Linked DNA regions of Actinopolymorpha cephalotaxi. The protein of the gene in region 2 binds, or shares a complex with, the protein of the main gene of each other region. Links are inferred from orthologs where the notes say so. Each region holds a gene or a part of one and is shown on either strand. Other genes may lie near its edges.

What was found.
Region 1: the proteins of secY (region 2) and secA are in contact, whole or in part, in a crystal structure (PDB 3DIN), measured with the Thermotoga maritima proteins. The link is inferred for Actinopolymorpha cephalotaxi from one-to-one orthologs. Residues at the interface, in WP_004081795.1 of Thermotoga maritima: Glu108, Gly109, Glu110, Glu111, Ala236, Glu237, Arg238, Arg239, Ile240, Thr241, Ile242, Gln243, Tyr244, Ala245, Arg246, Arg247, Val248, Thr249, Gly250, Arg251, Arg252, Val253, Tyr254, Gly256, Ala257, Ser258, Thr259, Tyr260, Leu261, Pro262; in WP_004082002.1 of Thermotoga maritima: Glu261, Ala262, Arg263, Lys300, Ala301, Arg302, Thr303, Ile304, Ile305, Leu323, Tyr324, Asp325, Pro326, Val329, Ser330, Tyr333, Ile336, Lys340, Phe345, Val349, Glu363, Phe364, Tyr374, Ser375, Gly376, Gly377, Glu393, Ile395, Thr482, Ser483.

Annotation. Positions count from the first base shown.
Region 1 is NZ_JACBZA010000001.1:3,785,834-3,789,414, forward strand. What follows is about bases 237-3,580. They hold secA (preprotein translocase subunit SecA), read right to left. Parts: upstream 3,242-3,580; coding sequence 437-3,241; downstream 237-436. Other genes in these bases: FHR37_RS16685 (GNAT family N-acetyltransferase), read left to right, coding at 3,473-3,580. Also shown: FHR37_RS16675 (Rv3235 family protein), read left to right, coding at 1-231; more of FHR37_RS16685, read left to right, coding at 3,581-3,581. UniProt on the Escherichia coli protein: Required for protein export, interacts with the SecYEG preprotein conducting channel.
Region 2 is NZ_JACBZA010000001.1:4,050,402-4,053,582, reverse strand. Bases 136-3,079 are described here. They hold secY (preprotein translocase subunit SecY), read left to right. Parts: upstream 136-930; coding sequence 931-2,229; downstream 2,230-3,079. Other genes in these bases: map (type I methionyl aminopeptidase), read left to right, coding at 2,813-3,079; FHR37_RS17820 (adenylate kinase), read left to right, coding at 2,226-2,792; rplO (50S ribosomal protein L15), read left to right, coding at 236-724; rpmD (50S ribosomal protein L30), read left to right, coding at 136-233. Also shown: rpsE (30S ribosomal protein S5), read left to right, coding at 1-51; more of rpmD, read left to right, coding at 51-135; more of map, read left to right, coding at 3,080-3,181. UniProt on the Escherichia coli protein: The central subunit of the protein translocation channel SecYEG. Consists of two halves formed by TMs 1-5 and 6-10.

The DNA.
Region 1 (3,581 bases), 260 kb from region 2 along the record:
CGGGTCTACAACGACGTCCTGGACCGGGTGCGGGCGCTCTGCCCGCCCGGCACGGCCCCGCGTTGCGACCGCGGCCGGGCGATGGTCCGTTCGGTGCACGTCTGCGAACCCCGCGACGGGGTCGCCGAGGTGGCCGTACACGTCAACCACGGTGGACGGTCGCGCGCGGTCGCCGTCCGGCTGGAAGGACTGGACGGCCGCTGGCGGTGCACCGCGCTCCAGCTCGGCTGACCAGCCGTCGCACCACCCATGAGCCCGCCGGCTCCGATGCACGGGGGAACCACCCAAAGGCATCGGGGCCGGCGGTTCCATGTCCGGTGATGTCAAGCCTGCGGCGCAGTGCTCGCCGGCGAAGCCGAACGCCGCGTACCCCGCACTCCGAATCGGAGTGGATGGGTACGCGGCGTTCGGTCGAAGCGTCGCGGAGCCGGTCGGCTCAGTCGGTCATCCGGGCGCGGGCCTTCGGGTCACCGTGGCAGCGCTTGTACTTCCGGCCGGAGCCGCAGGGGCACATCGCGTTGCGCGGCGTCCCGGCGTAGTCGAGGTCCGCACCGGAGCCGTTGCCGGTCACCCTCCCGCCGGACTCGCTGCGTTGTTCCACGCCGCCCTCGCCGTCCACCGTCGGCGCGGTGTAGTTCAACCGGCTCGGCCGCTGCGGTGCGGACAGGCCGCGAGCCACCACCTGCGGGTGATCCTCGACCTCCGCGGCCGCCTCCGCTTCGGTGGCGACCTCCTCCGCGGTCGGCTCGGCGACCTGCACCTCGAGGTTGAACAGGTAGCCGACGGACTCCTCCTTGATGGCGTCCATCATGGCCATGAACAGGTCGTAGCCCTCACGTTGGTACTCCACCAGCGGGTCGCGCTGGGCCATCGCCCGCAGCCCGATCCCCTCGCGGAGGTAGTCCATCTCGTAGAGGTGCTCACGCCACTTGCGGTCCAGGACCGACAGGATGACCCGGCGTTCGAGCTCGCGCAGCACCTCGGCGCCGAGCTCGCTCTCCCGGCGGGCGTAGGCCTCGTGGATGTCCTCGCGCAGTCGCTCGATCAGGAACTCGCGGCTGACCCCGCCGCGGCCGCCGCAGTCCTCCTCGATGTCGGCGACGCTGACCCCGACCGGGTAGATCTGCTTCAGGTCGGTCCACAGCTGGTCGAGGTCCCAGTCCTCGGCGTACCCCTCGGTCGCGCCGGTGACGTAGGCCTCGACCGTGTCGTCGAGCATCGGGCCCACCTGGTCGTGGACGTCCTCACCCTCGAGCACCCGCCGGCGCTCGTCGTAGATCACGTGCCGCTGGCGGTTGAGCACGTCGTCGTACTTCAGTACGTCCTTGCGGATCTCGAAGTTCATCGACTCGACCTGCGCCTGCGCGGAGGCGATCGCGCCGGTGACCCGCTTGTTCTCGATCGGCATGTCGTCGGGGATCTTCAGGCTGGTGAGCACCCAGTCGACCCAGTCGGACTTGAACCGCCGCATCAGCTCGTCCTCGAGGGAGAGGTAGAAGCGGCTCTCCCCCGGGTCGCCCTGCCGGCCGGACCGGCCACGCAGCTGGTTGTCGATGCGCCGGGACTCGTGCCGCTCGGTGCCGAGGACGTACAGGCCGCCGACGTCGGTCACCTCGTCGTGCTCCGCCTGCACCAGTTTCCGGTGCCGCTCGAGGGTCGGGCCCCACGCCTTTTCGTACTGCTCCGCGTGCTCCACCGGGTCGATGTCGAGGTCGCGCAGCTCGGCGTCGGCGAGGAACTCCGCGTTGCCGCCGAGCATGATGTCGGTGCCGCGACCCGCCATGTTGGTGGCCACGGTGACCGCGCCCTTGCGCCCCGCCTGGGCCACGATCGAAGCCTCCCGGGCGTGGTGCTTGGCGTTCAGCACCTCGTGCGGGACGCCCCGCCGCGTCAGCAGCGACGACAACAGCTCCGACTGCTCGACGCTGGTGGTGCCGACGAGGACCGGCTGGCCCTCGGAGTGCCGCTCGGCGATGTCGTCCACGACCGCGCCGAACTTCGCGTCCTTCGTGCGGTAGACGAGGTCGCCCTGGTCGGCCCGGACCATCGGCTTGTTGGTCGGGATGGGCACCACGCCCAGGCCGTAGATCTTGTTGAACTCCGACGCCTCCGTCATGGCGGTACCCGTCATGCCGGAGAGCTTGTCGTAGAGGCGGAAGAAGTTCTGCAGCGTGATCGTGGCGAGAGTTTGGTTCTCGTCCTTGATCGGCGCGCCCTCCTTGGCCTCGATCGCCTGGTGCAGGCCCTCGTTGTAGCGGCGGCCGTGCAGCATGCGGCCGGTGTGCTCGTCGACGATCAGCACCTCGCCGTCGACGACGACGTAGTCCTTGTCCCGGGTGAACAGCTCCTTCGCGCGGATCGCGTTGTTGAGGAACTGCACCAGCGGGGTGTTGGCCGCCTCGTAAAGGTTGTCGATGCCGAGGTTGTCCTCGACCTTGTCGATGCCCGGCTCCAGCACGCCGACCGTGCGCTTCTTGATGTCGACCTCGTAGTCGACGTCGACCCGCATCCGGTTGACCAGCCGGGCGAACTCCTCGTACCACTTCGAGCTCTGCTCGGCCGGACCGGAGATGATCAGCGGCGTGCGCGCCTCGTCGATGAGGATCGAGTCGACCTCGTCCACGATCGCGAAGTGGTGGCCGCGCTGGACGCACTCGTCCAGGCTCCAGGCCATGTTGTCGCGCAGGTAGTCGAACCCGAACTCGTTGTTGGTGCCGTAGGTGATGTCGCACGCGTAGGCCTCGCGGCGCTCGGCCGGGGTCATGTGCGCCAGGATCACGCCCACGGACAGTCCGAGGAAGTGGTGGATGCGGCCCATCATCTCGCCCTGGTACTGCGCGAGGTAGTCGTTGACGGTGATGATGTGCACGCCCTCGCGGGGCAGCGCGTTGAGATAGGCGGCCAGCGTGGAGACCAGCGTCTTGCCCTCACCGGTCTTCATCTCGGCGATGTTGCCGAGGTGCAGCGCCGCGCCACCCATGATCTGCACGTCGAAGTGACGCTGCTTGATGGTGCGCTGGGCGGCTTCCCGTACGGCGGCGAACGCCTCCGGCAGGATGTCGTCGAGCGTCTCGCCGTCCGCGAGCCGGCTGCGGAACTCGTCGGTCATGCCGCGCAGCTCGGCGTCCGTCATCGAGTGGAAGTCCGCTTCGATGGAGTTGACCTGTTTGGCGATCGACTGCAGCTTCCGGAGGGTCTTCCCCTCACCGGCGCGCAGGATCTTGTCGAGCAGGGCAGGCACGGACTCTTGACTCCTCGTCGTTGCGGTGTCGACTACATTCCGTCAGAGGTTGTGTCGCAGGTGTTGCCTCCAACACCCGCGACGCGCCTTCGGCCATGGTAGGCGACGCTCACGGCCACGGTAGGCGACGGCCGCCGCCGTGCCGCACCCGCCCGCGTTCGCGCCGGACCGCGTTTCCCCGACTTACCCCACTTTGCCCTTCCCGGCTTCTTTACACCAGGATCGTCAGCCATGGATCCCGTGCGTCTTTCCGCCGGCCCGGTCGTCCTGCGCCCGCACTCCGACGACGACATCCCCGGCGTGCTCGACCAGTGCACCGACCCGGAGACCCAGGCCTGGA
Region 2 (3,181 bases):
GACGTCGCTCCGGCCGCGTTGCTGCGGGCCCGGGCGGAGGTGAGCGCGTGATGGCGCAGCTCAAGGTCCGCCAGGTCCGATCGAAGATCGGCCGCAAGCAGAACCAGCGGGACACCCTCCGGTCGCTCGGGCTCAAGCGCCTGAACGACGTGGTGGTCAAGGAGGATCGTCCCGAGATCCGGGGCATGATCGCGACCGTTTCCCACCTGGTCGCGGTCGAGGAGGTCGACTGACGATGGCTAACCAGGCCAAGAACACCACGGCCGAGCGGGAGACGGGCGGCACGCCGCTGCGCGTCCACCACCTGCGGCCCGCGCCGGGTGCCAAGACCGCCCGTACCCGCGTGGGACGCGGTGAGGGCAGCAAGGGCAAGACCGCCGGGCGCGGCACCAAGGGCCGCAAGGCACGTGGCAGCGTTCCCGCGACGTTCGAGGGCGGCCAGATGCCGCTGCACATGCGGATGCCGAAGCTGAAGGGCTTCACGAACCCCTTCCGCACCGAGTACCAAGTGGTCAACCTGGACAAGATCAGCGCGCTCTACCCCGACGGCGGCAACGTCACCGTCGAGGCGCTGGTCGCCCATGGCGCGGTTCGGCCGGACCGCCCCGTCAAGGTGCTCGGCACCGGCGAGGCGTCGGCGGCGTTCGAGGTGACCGCCCACAGGTTCTCCCAGAGCGCCCGTGACAAGATCACCGCCGCGGGCGGAACGGTCACCGAGCTGTAGAAGTTCGTCACACACGCGACAAAGTGGGGCGCCGCTGGCGGTAAGGTTCCAAGGAACCCCGCCAGGGCGCCCCGTGCGGCGTCGCCGGCCCGAGCGGGCTGTATTGTCCGAGGGAACGTCAGGGCTCCGGGGCGGCGTCGCGTCGGTTCCCAGTGGTGTCCACCGATCACGAGGATCCGCCGTCAGGCGGTACGCAGGAGGACTGGGTGCTCACCGCGTTCGTCAACGCGTTCAAGACGCCGGACCTGCGCAAGAAGCTGCTGTTCACGCTCTTCATCGTCGCGTTGTTCCGGGTCGGTTCGGTGCTACCCACACCAGGGGTGGACGCCGCGGCCGTACGCCGTTGCCTGAATCCCGCGCTGTCGGGTGGCGGCAACAACATCTACGGGATGCTCAACCTCTTCTCCGGCGGCGCGCTGCTGCAGCTGTCGGTCTTCGCGCTCACGATCATGCCGTACATCACGGCGAGCATCATCATCCAGCTGCTCACGGTCGTCATCCCACGCCTGGAGACCCTCAAGAAGGAGGGGCACTCCGGTACGCAGAAGATCACGCAGTACACCCGTTATCTCACCATCGGCCTGGCCATCCTGCAGTCGACCACCATCGTGGCGCTGGCGCGGTCGGGCCGGATGTTCCAGGGCTGCAACGAGACGATCATCCCGAACGACAGCATCCTCACCCTGGTGACGATGGTGCTGACCATGACCGCCGGCACCGGCGTGATCATGTGGTTCGGCGAGCTGATCACCGACCGTGGCGTCGGCAACGGGATGTCGGTGCTGATCTTCGTGTCGATCGCGGCGGGCTTCCCGACCGCGCTGTGGGGGATCCGCCAGCAGAAGGGCTGGGTCACCTTCCTCGCGGTGATCGCGATCGGCCTGGTCATCATGGGTGCGGTCATCTATGTCGAGCAGGCCCAGCGCCGGATTCCGGTGCAGTACGCCAAGCGGATGCTCGGCCGGCGCGCCTACGGCGGCAGTTCGACGTACATCCCGCTCAAGGTCAACCAGGCCGGCGTCATCCCGGTGATCTTCGCGTCCAGCCTGCTGTACGTGCCGGTGCTCGCCGCGCAGTTCAACCCCAACGCGCCATGGGCGCAGTGGATCACCACCAACATCTCCCGGGGTGACCACCCGGCCTACATGCTCGGCTTCTTCCTGCTGATCGTGGCGTTCACGTACTTCTACGTGGGCATCACGTTCAACCCGACCGAGGTCGCGGACAACATGAAGAAGCACGGCGGCTTCATCCCTGGCATCCGTGCCGGCAAGCCCACCGAGGACTACCTGCAGTACGTGCTCTCGCGCATCACCGCACCGGGTTCGCTCTACCTCGGTGTGCTCGCGCTGATCCCGCTGATCGCGTTCGCGCTCATCGGGGCCAACCAGAACTTCCCGTTCGGCGGCACGTCCATCCTGATCGTGGTCGGGGTGGGTCTCGACACGGTGAAGCAGATCGAGAGCCAGCTCCAGCAGCGGCACTACGAAGGGTTCCTGCGTTGACGCGCCTGCTCATCATGGGTCCACCCGGAGCGGGCAAGGGCACCCAGGCGAAGAAGATCGCCGAACGACTGCACATTCCGGCCATCTCGACCGGCGACATCCTTCGGCAGAACGTGGAGGACCGCACGCTCCTCGGCCGGGAGGCGGCCCGCTACCTCGACGCGGGCGAGCTCGTCCCCGACGAGATCATCAACGGCATGGTGCGGGCCCGGCTGGACGAGCGGGACACCGAGAACGGCTTCCTGCTCGACGGCTACCCGCGCACCCTCGCCCAGGTGGGCACGCTCGACGACATCCTCGCCGACGAGGGGGTGTCGCTGGAGCGCGTGCTGGTGCTCACCGTCGACCCCGACGAGCTGGTCAAGCGGGTGCTCAACCGCGCCCAGGAGAGCGGCCGCAGCGACGACACCGAGGACGTCATCCGGCGCCGGCTGGAGGTCTACTCCGAGCAGACGGAGCCGCTGCTCGACGTGTACGCCGGCCGTGGGTTCCTGGTGCCGGTGAACGGCATGGGCGAGGTCAACGAGGTGACCGAACGGGTGCTGTCCGCGCTCGCCAAGTAAGCGGGGCGACAGGAGGCACCGTGTTCTCAGACCGCAGGCTGCACCTGAAGAAGCCGGCCGAGATCTCGCTCATGCGGGCGGCGGGCCTGGTGGTCGGGCAGACCCTGGAGGCGCTGCGCGCGGCGGTGGCGCCGGGCGTCACCACCGCAGACCTCGACGCGCTGGCCGAGGAGCGGATCCGGGCGGCCGGAGCGGTTCCGTCCTTCCTCGGCTATCACGGCTACCCGGCCTCGATCTGCACCTCGGTCAACGACGAGGTGGTGCACGGGATCCCCGGCGGCCGGACCCTGCGTGAGGGCGACCTCATCTCCATCGACTGCGGCGCGATCGTGGAGGGCTGGCACGGCGACGCGGCGATCACCGTCCCGGTGGGGGAGGTGGAGCCGCGA